Regions from separate parts of the uncultured Virgibacillus sp. genome, predicted to be linked through region 3. Evidence: riboswitches for the same ligand, from Rfam matches in the RefSeq annotation. Region 3 holds a riboswitch; each other region holds the start of a gene.

Region 1 (3,182 bases), on a different contig from region 3:
ATGCTGGTAACGCCGCGTTTGGACCACGGATAGTTCCAATTAAAAAGTTAGTAAACGGGAAAAGCAACAAAATCAATATAATAAAGGGAATAGCTCGAAATACATTTACTACCGTCGCTATAACAAGATTTAATAACTTATTCTGCCAAATTCCACCTTTTTGAGTAAGGAATAGAAGCAATCCTAACAATAACCCAATAATAAACGTTCCAACTAAAGCAATGATCGTCATATAAAAAGTCTCATAAGTTGCTTCTATAAAATCTTCTACTTTAATATTTGGTAATAAATTAGTTAGCATCGTGGATAACCTCCAATTCTACGGAGGTTTCTTCACGAACAAACGAAATAGCTTTGTTCATATCTTTTTCATTACCGTCCATTTGAATAAATAAGGTTCCATAGGCACCAGCCTGTGTTTGCGTTATTTTCCCTTGTAAAATGCTAATGTCCACACCATATTTTTTTATAATTTGACTAATTAATGCGTCGTTCGTTGTTTCTCCAACAAAATGAAGTCTGATTAGCTTTCCATTTTGATAACGGTTCATAACATGTGATATATCACTATCTTCCTCGTCAGACCCCATAATTTGTTTGACGAACTTTTTAGTAACAGTTTGCTTTGGATGTAGAAACACATCGAGTACATTCCCTTGTTCTACAATCTTTCCATTTTCCATAACAGCAACTTGATTACATATTTTTCGAATCACTTGCATTTCATGTGTAATAAGAATAATAGTTAACCCTAAATTTTTATTAATATTAACAAGTAAATCTAATATTGCGTTCGTCGTTTCTGGGTCAAGTGCCGAAGTTGCTTCATCACATAATAAAACCTTTGGCTTATTTGCCAAGGCACGTGCAATACCGACTCGCTGCTTCTGACCACCACTTAGCTGGGCGGGGTAGGATGTTTCTTTTCCCGTTAACCCAACTAGCTCAATCAATGTTTTTACACGATTATCCCTTTCCGCTTTAGGAATCCCAGCTATTTCCAAAGGAAAAGCAATATTATCGGCAACAGTTCGCGACCAGAGCAAATTAAAATGCTGGAATACCATCCCAATATCTTGCCTTACTAATCGAAGTTCTCGTTTATTTAATGTCGTAATTTCCTTGTCATTCATTGTAATTCGACCACTGGTTGGTTCTTCAAGGCGATTTAATAATCGAACGAACGTACTTTTACCCGCTCCGCTATAACCAATAACACCAAAGATGTCTCCTTGATCAATCGAAAGGGTCAAATTATCTACAGCTGCTGTATTGCTTTTGTTTGAAGTAAAGACCTTACTCAAACCCTGTATCGATATCACACGTAATCCTCCTTTTATTTACATACATTTGTATTATGTCCTTAAATACAATTAAAAACGCCTTTCTGTAAGAGAACAGAAAGACGTTTGTTTGCCTTTTCGTCCCCTCATCTATCAAAGCCTAGGCTTTGCAGGAATTAGCACCTTTCAAGCATGATAGCTTGAAGGTTGCCGCGGTTTCATAGGGCCAGTCCCTCCACCGCTCAAGATAAGAGTTTTCAACTATTTAATTACGATAAAAGATATATTAGCATGCTGTATAAACAATGTCAACGATTTTCAGCTAACTATTCTTAAACATTTCCGGCTTATAATCTAATAAATATCGATAAATATTAGGTATGGAATGAAATGCGTACACTTTTTCTACAATTCGATTATCCTTCTTAACAACAAGACACGGTACACTTTCTATTTGATTATCCTGCATAAATTCTGGATACAAGGATGCATTCATCTCATAAAAAATGTCTTCTTGATGTACAGACTCAATTTTCTTTAGCATGGACCTTGCTAAATTGCACGTACCACAAAAAGGAGTAAATATATAAAGAAGGTAGTGGTCTCTTTTCAAAAGTTCGGCTGTAATTTGTTGCAAACATATCACCTTATTTAAACTCATTCATAGTGCTTGCTAAGTCCTACCCATTACTTTTACACCTTGTTTAGATTAAGAAAATCGGATTAACAGCGATTCGTTTACTCACTAATACTTGAGCTAAAATATTTTCAGGAGTTGTTGCTACTTCTCGATATTCACTACTAACATAGATGTGTTCTGCATGTGGTAGTTCTCTTGCCAATTGCTTTCGCAGTTTTTGGCCTGATTCATCCTCATCTACTAAAATGTAGACGTCTTTATCATCTAATGCGTAATCCTCTAACATTTGATCGAATCGTTCAACACCTAATGTTCCATTCGTACATATAATCGTTACATCGTCAGTAATAACCTTTCTAATTTGCTTTTTATCTGTTAAGCCTTCTACGATAATAATTTTTTCTAATTCGTCAGTTATCATCACATAGCACTCCTCAGTAAATCAAGCGGAAGGTTTTAATATCGCTCACTTCTACTATGTTATCAGTAGTTGTCTTTTCGAAATGTGACTTTCCTTTATTATATGATGAAATGTAGTTATTTAGTGATACGTCCAATTCGTAATGTTGAGCAATTAGTATAGCTGTAAAAACATGGCTGATTCCAACCAAAGGTTGTTTATCAGCCATTTATTTTTCTGATATGCAATTAGTCTTGATTTACGATCTCATCATATGCATCAGCAGATAATAAATCATCAAGCTCTGTCTCTTCAGATGGTTCAATCACGACCATCCAAGCTTTCTCGTAAGGAGATTCATTTACGAATTCAGGGCTATCCTCTAGCTCTTCATTCACTTCAATAACCTTACCGCTAATTGGAGCATATAATTCAGAAACTGTTTTCACTGATTCTACACTACCAAATGGTTCATTTACTTCTAATTCATCACCAGGTTCAGGGAGCTCTACGAACACAATATCTCCTAATTCATCCTGAGCAAAATCAGTAATCCCAATACGAACTTTTCCATCTTCTTTTTTTACCCATTCATGTTCTTTTGAGTATAATAATTCTTTAGGTACGCTCAAACTATCCCCTCCAATATGTAATTCACTTTTACTATACAAGGTATACGCGCAATTATCCAGTATTTCTTTTTAACTTTTCATATTATTTGTTCATACGGTTTTTTCCAAAAGTCCATAAATACATGTCTTATTTTGGACGTTTCTTTATGTCTGTTATTTTACGTAAGTCTATCCTAAACATGCTCTGTTCAAAGAGAAATTAAAGCCACGTATTTTCAAACATCTCC
Region 2 (3,182 bases), on a different contig from region 3:
CCAGCAATTAAGTGTACCTTCCCATCAAACGATAAGATATCACCAGCTGCATAAAGACCTTCAATGGAAGTAGCTGATTTCGAGGTTCCTTTTACAAAGAAATCCCTTTCTATTTCAATATTTAAAGGGCTTTCTTTAATAAACGTTAATTCTCGTTCATAGCCATAGCTAATGATAAGCGCATCTGTTTTCACTTCTTCTTCTTGATTTGTCTCGTGGTTTCGTATTTCCACGGCTTCGATTTGATCGCCTTGTGCATTAGCATGCAACTTCTCAATGGTTGAATTAAAATGGATGTTAGCTGTAGAATTCATGATTTGCGAAATATGTGCTTCATGTCCTGTAAATTCATTTTTACGATGCACCATATGTAGCTGCTTAGCTATTGGTTCTAATTCGTTAGCCCAATCAATGGCTGAGTTTCCCCCACCAGATATGATAATGTTTTTATTTTTGAAATGCTCAAGACTTTGTACGGTATAATGCAGATTTGTTACCTCAAATCGATCTGCACCTTCAATATCAATTTTAATTGGATTTAATATACCGCCACCAACTGCAAGAATTACTGTTTTACTTAAATATTGATTACCAGAATGGGAAGTTAATACAAATAGGTTATCTTCATTTTTCTCTATTTTTGTAACTTTTTCGTTGAGAATGACTTCAGGATCGAATGTCAATGCTTGCTCTGCCATTTGATCAATTAAGGTAGCTCCAGTTACAGGAGTTAATCCACCTACATCCCAAATCATTTTCTCTGGATATACGTGTACCTTACCACCAAGCTTTGGTTGATATTCTATAATACGAGTTGATAAATCCCTCATGCCACTATAAAAAGATGCATATAAACCTGCTGGTCCACCACCAACAATAGTTACATCTGTAATATCTAAATGTTGCATATTATAATTACCTCCTTCGCCATTGATGATAATGAGAATCATTATCACTATGACTAATTATACAGAATTTTTTTAGGAAAGCAATAAACGGTTAGAAAAATAAATGACAGGTTTATAAAAAATTTTCAAATAGTAATTGACAGGATGTCGCAAGCGTAGTATTGTATATATCAATTACAAAATATAAACTTCTTATTCAGAGAGGTGGAGGGAATTGGCCCTTTGAAGCCTCGGCAGCGGACTTTACAAAGTACTGTGCCAAATCCAACAAGTCATTTGTGCTTGGAAAATAAGAAGAGAGCGCCAATAGATATGGAAATCTCTTCTTACAAACAAGGAGGGATTTTTTTATTCGGGACAAAATTTTATAGCGTAACTTCTTATCCAGAGAGGTGGAGGGACTGGCCCTTTGAAACCTCGGCAACAGACTCTATGAAGTACTGTGCCAAATCCAGCAAGCTAAGAGCTTGAAAGATAAGAAGAGGATAGTATATGGATGCCTCTTCTTAACTGAAGAGGCATTTTTAGTATAGACATAAAGGAGTGATACATCATGATTACATTTGAACGTGTAAGTAAAATTTATAATGGAAAGCAACAACAAATAAAGGCATTAGACGATGTGAATTTGCACATTGAAAAAGGTGAAATATTTGGTGTTATCGGTTTTAGTGGTGCTGGGAAAAGTTCCCTTATTCGTTGTGTGAACCTATTAGAACGTCCCTCTTCGGGAAAAGTAACGGTTAATAATCAAGATTTGCTAAGCCTTTCTCCAAAGGATCTACGTGAAGCTAAACGAAGCATCGGGATGATTTTTCAGCATTTTAATTTATTAAATGCTAAAACAGTATTCGCAAATGTAGCGATGCCGTTATTACTTGCTAATGTACCAAAAGATGAAGTGAAGCGTCGGGTTATAGAACTACTAGAGTTTGTTGGATTAAAAGATAAAGCAGATAATTATCCAGATCAACTATCTGGTGGACAAAAGCAGCGTGTAGGAATTGCTCGTGCCCTTGCTACGAAGCCAAAGGTATTATTATGTGACGAAGCAACTTCAGCACTAGATCCAGAAACTACGAAATCAATTTTACAGCTGCTAAAGAAGATAAATGAAGAATATAACCTAACCATTTTGATTATTACGCATGAAATGGGGGTTATTCGCGAGATTTGCGATAAGGTAGCGGTATTGGATGAGGGGAAAGTAGTAGAAGCAGGTTCCGTATTCGAAGTGTTTGCACAGCCAAAGACAGAGATTGCACATAAATTTGTACGGTCTGTGATGCATGATGATATTCCTAGATCCGTATATGAGCTGTTAAAAGTGCGGGATCAACGTCAGAAAATTTATCGAATTGTATTCCTTGGGGCATCGACGGGACGACCGCTATTATCAGAAATTGCTAAGCAATATGCGGTTGATGTAAATGTGTTATTTGGCAGTATTACGGAGCTACAGGGAACACCATTTGGCAATTTAATCGTCAAACTAGATGGTGATGAAAATGAAATAAATCGTGCTATCATGCATATTCACCAACAGAAGGTAACGGTAAAGGAGGTGCTAGCAGATGTTAGTTAATGGTCAACAAATTGTGGAAGCATTATGGGAGACTATTGTAATGGTTGGCGTTTCCTTGCTTTTTTCGTTTGTAATTGGTCTAATCTTAGGGATTTTACTTGTTGTCACAAGAAAAGGTCATTTATGGGAAAATAAAGCAGTTTTTACCGTATTAAATGCCATTATAAATGTGTTCCGATCTATTCCGTTTATTATCTTAATGGTTGCTGTCATACCATTTACTCGTTTGGTAGTTGGAACTTCAATTGGAACTGCGGCAGCTATTGTTCCAATGATTTTATATGCTGGCCCATATATTGCTCGATTAATAGAAAATTCACTACTAGAGGTTGATCCAGGTGTGATGGAGGCAGCACAGGCTATGGGTGCAACACCTAAACAGATAATTATGCGCTTCCTTATTCCAGAAGCGCTTAGCTCCTTGTTATTGGGTATTACGATTGCCACCATTGGACTCGTAGGTGCATCTGCCATGGCAGGTGCAGTAGGGGGTGGAGGCCTTGGCGACTTAGCTATTACTTACGGATATCAACGCTTTGATACATTGGTTATGATTATCACCGTAGGGATTCTCGTTATTATGGTTCAAGGCTTACAATCTACAGGCAATTTCATTTCTAAAAAAATTAGACGTCGGTAATGACTATTAATTTGAACGCTTTTTTCTAGCTATTTTTTAAAGCATTTAT
Region 3 (3,182 bases):
CGCTGCAGTACGAAATTATTTATTACAAGTGGCTCGTTATTGGATAAAGGAATTCGACATTGATGGCTGGCGCTTAGACGTTGCTAATGAAATTGACCATTCTTTCTGGAGAGACTTCCGTCGTACAGTTAAAGAGGCCAAACCAGATGCCTATATTTTAGGTGAGATTTGGCATGATTCAATGCCTTGGCTACATGGAGACCAATTTGATGCAGTTATGAATTATCCATTTACAAACAGTGTCATTGATTTTTTTGGCAAAAATGAAATAAAAGCATCTGACTTTACAGCGTCAATTTCAACATTACTGCATATGTACCCACGAAATATTAATGAAGTAGCCTTTAATCTCTTGGATAGTCATGACACGCCTCGCGTGTTAACATTAGCAAATGGTAATGTAGAAAAAGTAAAATTAATGTATTTATTTCAACTATCATTTGCGGGAACACCCTGCATTTATTACGGTGATGAAATTGGCATGCAAGGTGGTGAAGATCCTGGATGTCGCTCATGTATGGAATGGAACACCAACAGGCAAAATCTTGAACTATTTCAATTCATTCAAACACTCATCACATTGCGAAAAACAGATCCCCTTTTTGGCAATTATGGTAATTTCAGATTTATTTATGATGATAATGAAGCAAATCTTATTTGCTATGAAAAAAGGAATATAAATAGGTGCCTAGTTTTTATTTTACACGCAGGAAAAATGAAAACAAAGCTTAGCATCCATTCTATCATGGACGAGACTAAATCTATTAGTGAATGGTTCCTATCAAAACAAGGAATGATCAGGAAAGCATTGGATTCTAAAACCGATCCATTAATAATACAGCCACTTAGCTATCGTATTTTTGAAATGTAATAATTTTTTAAAATTTTCTCTTGACAGTCTATTTACTTTCTAAGATAATGAGTACAATCAAAACTTCATAATTTACCTATCGAGAGTCAGGGGAGGAAACTGGTCCATTGATCCTGCGGCAACCATACTCATTCAAAAAGAGTAATACGGTGCTAAATCCAGCAAACGAAAGTTGTTTGAAAGATGGGAACTGTAATGTATAAGCCAATCAAACCTCTTTCAATCTGAAAAGAGGTTTTTATTTTTTTCTCTAACTATTTTGGTGATTTAAAAGGAGGGATCAGATGGCACAGATCGATGATACGAAAATAAACGATATTATTTCAGCAATTCAAAGGGTCGAGTTTGGATCATTAGTAATTACGGTTCATGAAGGAGAGGTTACACAAATTGACACAACGGAGAAAAAACGCTATCCATTAAAACCAAAAGTAAAGAGAAAGTGATAGGAAAATAATTCTTTCACTTCTTTCATTATTACTCCACTTTGTTCGTATGTTGCGCTTATTGGAACACCAATGGCCATATTTGCAAAGTCGAAGTAAAGCTACTTAAATAACTTTCGCTTATGCTGATTAGACGACTAAAGGCACCCACTTGAAGAAGAATATATTCTTCGTATTAGTAGGGTGTCTTTTTTTAAATAAAAATTGGAAAGGAGTGTGATGAGAGATGGATTTATTAACTGAATTAGATAGAAGAATCCTTATTGGTGATGGTGCAATGGGGTCTTTACTTTATTCCTATGGAGTGGATCACTGCTTTGAAGAATTAAATCTTACATTAGAAGAACAAATTGCACAAATTCACCAAGCATATATTCATGCTGGTGCTGATTTAATTCAAACAAATACGTATGGTGCCAATTATATTAAGCTCGCCAGATATGGATTAGAGGATCAAGTAAAAAAAATCAATACAGCCGCTATAAAAATAGCAAAGCAAACGGCTAGTGAGGATGTATTTGTGCTTGGAACGATTGGTGGTATACATGGTACACAAACACTTCAAGCCACGAATGATGAAATTAAGAGAAGCTTTAGAGAACAGTTATATTGTTTACTATTGGAGGGGGTAGACGGTCTAATCTTAGAAACCTACTACGATCTAGAAGAGTTGACAACTGTACTTGAAATAGCTAGAGAAGAGACAGCGCTACCAATTATAGCGAATGTATCCATGCATGAGGCAGGTATACTACAAAACGGCATCCCTTTACCAGAGGCATTACAACGGTTACAAAACACAGGAGCAGATATTGTCGGAATTAATTGCCGCTTAGGTCCATTTCATATGCTTGATTCTTTAAAGGAGGTCCCTTTACTAGAAAGGTCATTTCTTGCAGCTTATCCAAATGCTAGTCTTCCTGCATATCGTGACGGAAAACTTATCTATGAAAATGAGCCAGATTATTTTAAAAGCTGTGCCAAAGATTTTCGTAATGAAGGGGTAAGGCTTCTTGGAGGATGTTGTGGAACAACTCCCGCCCATATTCAAGCAATTGCAGAGGGCGTTAAAGATTTAGAGCCGTTACAGGAAAAAGAAGTAATTCCTAAAGCAGAACCGATTGAAATTCGTAATAGTCCAATAGATAAAGAGCCCCGCTTAATAGATATGGTAAAGCAAAGACATTCTATTATCGTTGAATTCGACGCACCGAAACACTTAGATACGGAGGAGTATTTGGAAGGGATTAGAGCTTTAGATAAAGCAGGTATTGATGCAATTACACTTGCTGACAATTCATTGGCAACACCTAGAATCAGCAATATAGCAATCGCTGCAAAAATCAAACAGGAAATCGGTATCAAACCACTCGTGCATTTAACTTGTAGAGATCGCAATTTAATCGGATTGCAATCACATCTAATGGGATTACATGCACTTGAGATCAATGAAATCCTAGCCATTACTGGAGACCCTACTAAAATAGGAGATTTCCCTGGGGCAACATCGGTTTTCGACCTAACATCACTTGACTTAATTAAACTCATAAAACAATTTAATCAAGGTTTGTCATTCTCTGGTAAATCACTTAGACAACCTACTAAGTTTCAAGTTGGTGCGGCCTTTAATCCCAATGTTGCAAGACTAGATAAAGCTGTTAAGAGAATGGAAAGAAAAATAGATCGAGGTGCTGATTACTTTCTAACACAACCAATATACAGTAAAGAAAAAATTATCGAGCTTGCCGAAGAAACACATCATATAGATAAGCCAATATATGTAGGCATTATGCCATTGACATCAACCAAAAATGCAGAATTCCTGCACAATGAAGTACCAGGAATTAAAATGCCAGAAATTATTC
Region 4 (3,182 bases), on a different contig from region 3:
GATTAGGGCGATTCGTGAAGTCACCTAGATTCTGTGCGCTGGAGCTGGACGCAGCTCAACACGCCTTCTTTATCCTTATGGAAAATATTGTAATTTAGACTATGAAAAAAGGCAGCCTAGAAGATTAAATCAGCTAGGTTACCTTTTTTCGTATCATAACCATTGTGAAGCTAAAGGATGATCAAGACTTTACTACTTAATAAGTGCTTTCAATTGCTCAACTTTGTCTGTCTTCTCCCATGGAAATAAAATGTCTGTTCTTCCAAAATGCCCGTAAGCAGCAGTATTTTTATAAATAGGTTTTTGCAAGTCTAACATACGAATAATACCTGCTGGTCGTAAATCAAATAATTCTCGAACAGCTTTTACTAGTTGCTCTTCATTTACAACACCTGTTCCAAAAGTGTTTATCGAAATAGAAACAGGTTCTGCTACACCAATGGCATAGGCTAGCTGTACTTCACAGCTTTTGGCAAGCCTGGCAGCCACTATGTTCTTTGCGACATAACGGGCAGCGTATGCAGCTGACCGATCAACTTTAGTAGAGTCTTTTCCACTAAACGCTCCGCCACCGTGTCTAGCATAGCCTCCATACGTATCAACAATAATCTTTCGACCTGTTAAACCTGCATCCCCCTGAGGTCCACCAATAACGAAACGGCCAGTTGGATTAATAAAATATTTAGTCGTCTCATCTAATAACTCATTTGGTACTATAGGGCGTATAACATGCTCTATCAAATCTTTTTCTATTTGCTCTGTAGCTATATCCTGATGATGCTGTGTAGAAATTACGATGGTATCAATTTTAACAGGTTGATCATTTTCATCATACTCAACGGTTACCTGTGTTTTACCGTCCGGTCGTAAGTATTCTAATGTCTTATCCTTCCGAACGTCAGCGAGACGCTTTGCCAACTTATGTGCCAATGAGATTGGAAGTGGCATCAATTCGTCTGTTTCATCACAAGCAAAACCAAACATTAAACCCTGATCACCAGCACCTATTGCAGCAATCTCTTGATCGCTCATTTTTCCTTGTCTTGCTTCCAATGCTGTGTCAACTCCACCAGCAATATCAGGTGATTGTTCATCAATGGCAGTTAATACTGCGCATGTCTCCGCGTCGAACCCAAATTTTGCGCGAGTATATCCGATTTCTTTTATAGTTTTACGAACAATAGCAGGTATATCTACATAAGTAGTAGTGGATATTTCACCCGCTACAAGAACAAGTCCAGTTGTAACAGTTGTTTCACATGCCACTCGGGCATTTGGATCTGTTTTTAATATCTCATCCAAAATAGCATCTGAAATTTGATCAGATATCTTATCTGGATGTCCTTCTGTTACTGATTCAGAAGTAAACAAACGACGATTAGCAGCCATGTTGCTAAATCCTCCTTCAAATATCGATTACGGAACTCTATTTATCAAATATGCTCATTCAGTAATAAGTACTAAGGTTAAACTGAAATAAGAAAGGCACCAGAAAGATTACCTACTACCGTATATTCTATTGTCACTCCTGGTTCACACGTACACGCAGGCGAATGACAATTTAGCTTAGAAATTGACTAATATGTTTATAATCGGGTTAAAGTTAGTCATCTACGTGTAGAATTTTTATAACTAATAAAAAAAGCCTTTCCCGCTTGTCATGAGGAAAGGATTGCTGGCCTTTCGCTCTTATTGTTCAAGGAAAAAAATCTCCTTGCATCAGGTTAGCACCTTTTCACTAAAGTGATGGTTGCTGGGCTTCATTGGGTCTGTCCCTCCACCAACTCTGAATAAGAGAGTATCCGTTCGAAACTTAGCTTATCGGAAGAAGCTTAATGTGTCAACTAGTTTAACTGTATTCTCAGAAGTTTTTTACTCATACTAAAGGAAAGAAAGATTCTGAACGACATTTTTTGCTGTAAACATTCAACATCTTATAAAAATTATTTTATATTTAGTATGGACTATTAACTTAAATGTGTTATACTAATAAACATATTCAGGATTATTTGGTCGTTCAACAAAAGAACGTGAATACAATTTCACATAAAGGCAGGTATTTAACATGAAAACGGTAGAAAAGTCTTTCGTAAAAGAATTATACACGCATAAACAGCTACAAACAAATTTATCCGTACCTCAGCTTGTTGAAAGAATTTTAGCAAGAGAAGAAGGCATGTTAACCACAACAGGTGCAGTTCAAGCAACAACAGGATCTTATACCGGTCGCTCCCCAAAAGATAAATTTATTGTTACAGATGAAGTAAGTGAACAGCAGGTGGATTGGGGAACAGTAAATCAATCCATTGATGAATCTGTATTTGATCGATTGTATGAAAAGGTTATTTCCTATTTAAAAAATAAAGAAGAGCTATTCCAATTTAAAGGATTTGCTGGTGCAGACCACGCGTATCGCTTACCAATACAAGTTATTAACGAATATGCCTGGCACAATCTATTTGCACGGCAGTTATTTATAACTCCAACTGCTGATGAGTTACTATCACATCAAGCTGAATTCACAGTAATATCAGCCCCTACTTTTAAAGCAGATCCTGAAGTAGATGGTACGAACTCAGAAGCGTTTATTCTTGTTTCTTTTAAAAAACGAATCATTCTAATAGGTGGTACCGAATATGCAGGTGAAATTAAAAAGTCTATCTTTTCAGTGATGAATTTCTTACTACCTCAACAAGATGTATTATCTATGCACTGTTCTGCTAATGTTGGCAAAGAGGGAGACGTGGCTTTATTCTTTGGTTTATCCGGCACGGGGAAAACCACCTTATCTGCTGATCCTTACAGAAGATTAATTGGTGATGATGAGCATGGTTGGGGTCCAAATGGAGTATTTAATATTGAAGGCGGATGTTACGCAAAGTGTATTCATTTATCTCAAGAAAAAGAGCCGCAAATTTATAATGCAATACGATTTGGTTCTGTCCTTGAAAACGTTATTCTTAATAAACAAACAAGGCTACCTGATTATGATGACACAACTTTAACAGAAAACACAAGAGCAGCCTATCCAATTGAAAACATTGATAATATCGCAGTGCCAAGTATTGCTGGGCATCCAAATACAATTATCTTCCTTACAGCAGATGCTTCGGGAACATTGCCGCCAATAAGTAAATTATCAAAAGAGCAAGCAATGTATCATTTCTTAAGTGGCTACACAA

What was found. A riboswitch is a leader RNA that binds a small molecule or an ion and turns the genes downstream of it on or off. The one in region 3 is predicted to bind S-adenosylmethionine.
Region 1: linked by a shared signal. The riboswitch ahead of Q1A47_RS00665 (methionine ABC transporter ATP-binding protein) and the one ahead of Q1A47_RS06420 (YezD family protein) in region 3 are both predicted to bind S-adenosylmethionine.
Region 2: linked by a shared signal. The riboswitch ahead of Q1A47_RS12115 (methionine ABC transporter ATP-binding protein) and the one ahead of Q1A47_RS06420 (YezD family protein) in region 3 are both predicted to bind S-adenosylmethionine.
Region 4: linked by a shared signal. The riboswitch ahead of metK (methionine adenosyltransferase) and the one ahead of Q1A47_RS06420 (YezD family protein) in region 3 are both predicted to bind S-adenosylmethionine.

The regions. Positions count from the first base shown of each region.
Region 1 covers NZ_CANMAB010000002.1:12,486-15,667, reverse strand. The annotation lists gene Q1A47_RS00670 (methionine ABC transporter permease) at 1-301, opposite strand, end outside; gene Q1A47_RS00665 (methionine ABC transporter ATP-binding protein) at 291-1,322, opposite strand; SAM riboswitch class I at 1,427-1,537, opposite strand; gene Q1A47_RS00660 (thioredoxin family protein) at 1,606-1,944, opposite strand; gene Q1A47_RS00655 (toprim domain-containing protein) at 1,988-2,344, opposite strand; gene gcvH (glycine cleavage system protein GcvH) at 2,572-2,955, opposite strand; gene Q1A47_RS00645 (arsenate reductase family protein) at 3,155-3,182, opposite strand, start outside.
Region 2 covers NZ_CANMAB010000052.1:3,542-6,723, forward strand. The annotation lists gene Q1A47_RS12110 (NAD(P)/FAD-dependent oxidoreductase) at 1-908, opposite strand, end outside; SAM riboswitch class I at 1,098-1,204, shown strand; SAM riboswitch class I at 1,286-1,389, shown strand; gene Q1A47_RS12115 (methionine ABC transporter ATP-binding protein) at 1,462-2,493, shown strand; gene Q1A47_RS12120 (methionine ABC transporter permease) at 2,483-3,133, shown strand.
Region 3 covers NZ_CANMAB010000019.1:14,813-17,994, reverse strand. The annotation lists gene Q1A47_RS06425 (glycoside hydrolase family 13 protein) at 1-871, shown strand, start outside; SAM riboswitch class I at 945-1,061, shown strand; gene Q1A47_RS06420 (YezD family protein) at 1,156-1,317, shown strand; gene Q1A47_RS06415 (bifunctional homocysteine S-methyltransferase/methylenetetrahydrofolate reductase) at 1,544-3,182, shown strand, end outside.
Region 4 covers NZ_CANMAB010000123.1:7,068-10,249, forward strand. The annotation lists gene metK (methionine adenosyltransferase) at 193-1,389, opposite strand; SAM riboswitch class I at 1,687-1,797, opposite strand; gene pckA (phosphoenolpyruvate carboxykinase (ATP)) at 2,066-3,182, shown strand, end outside.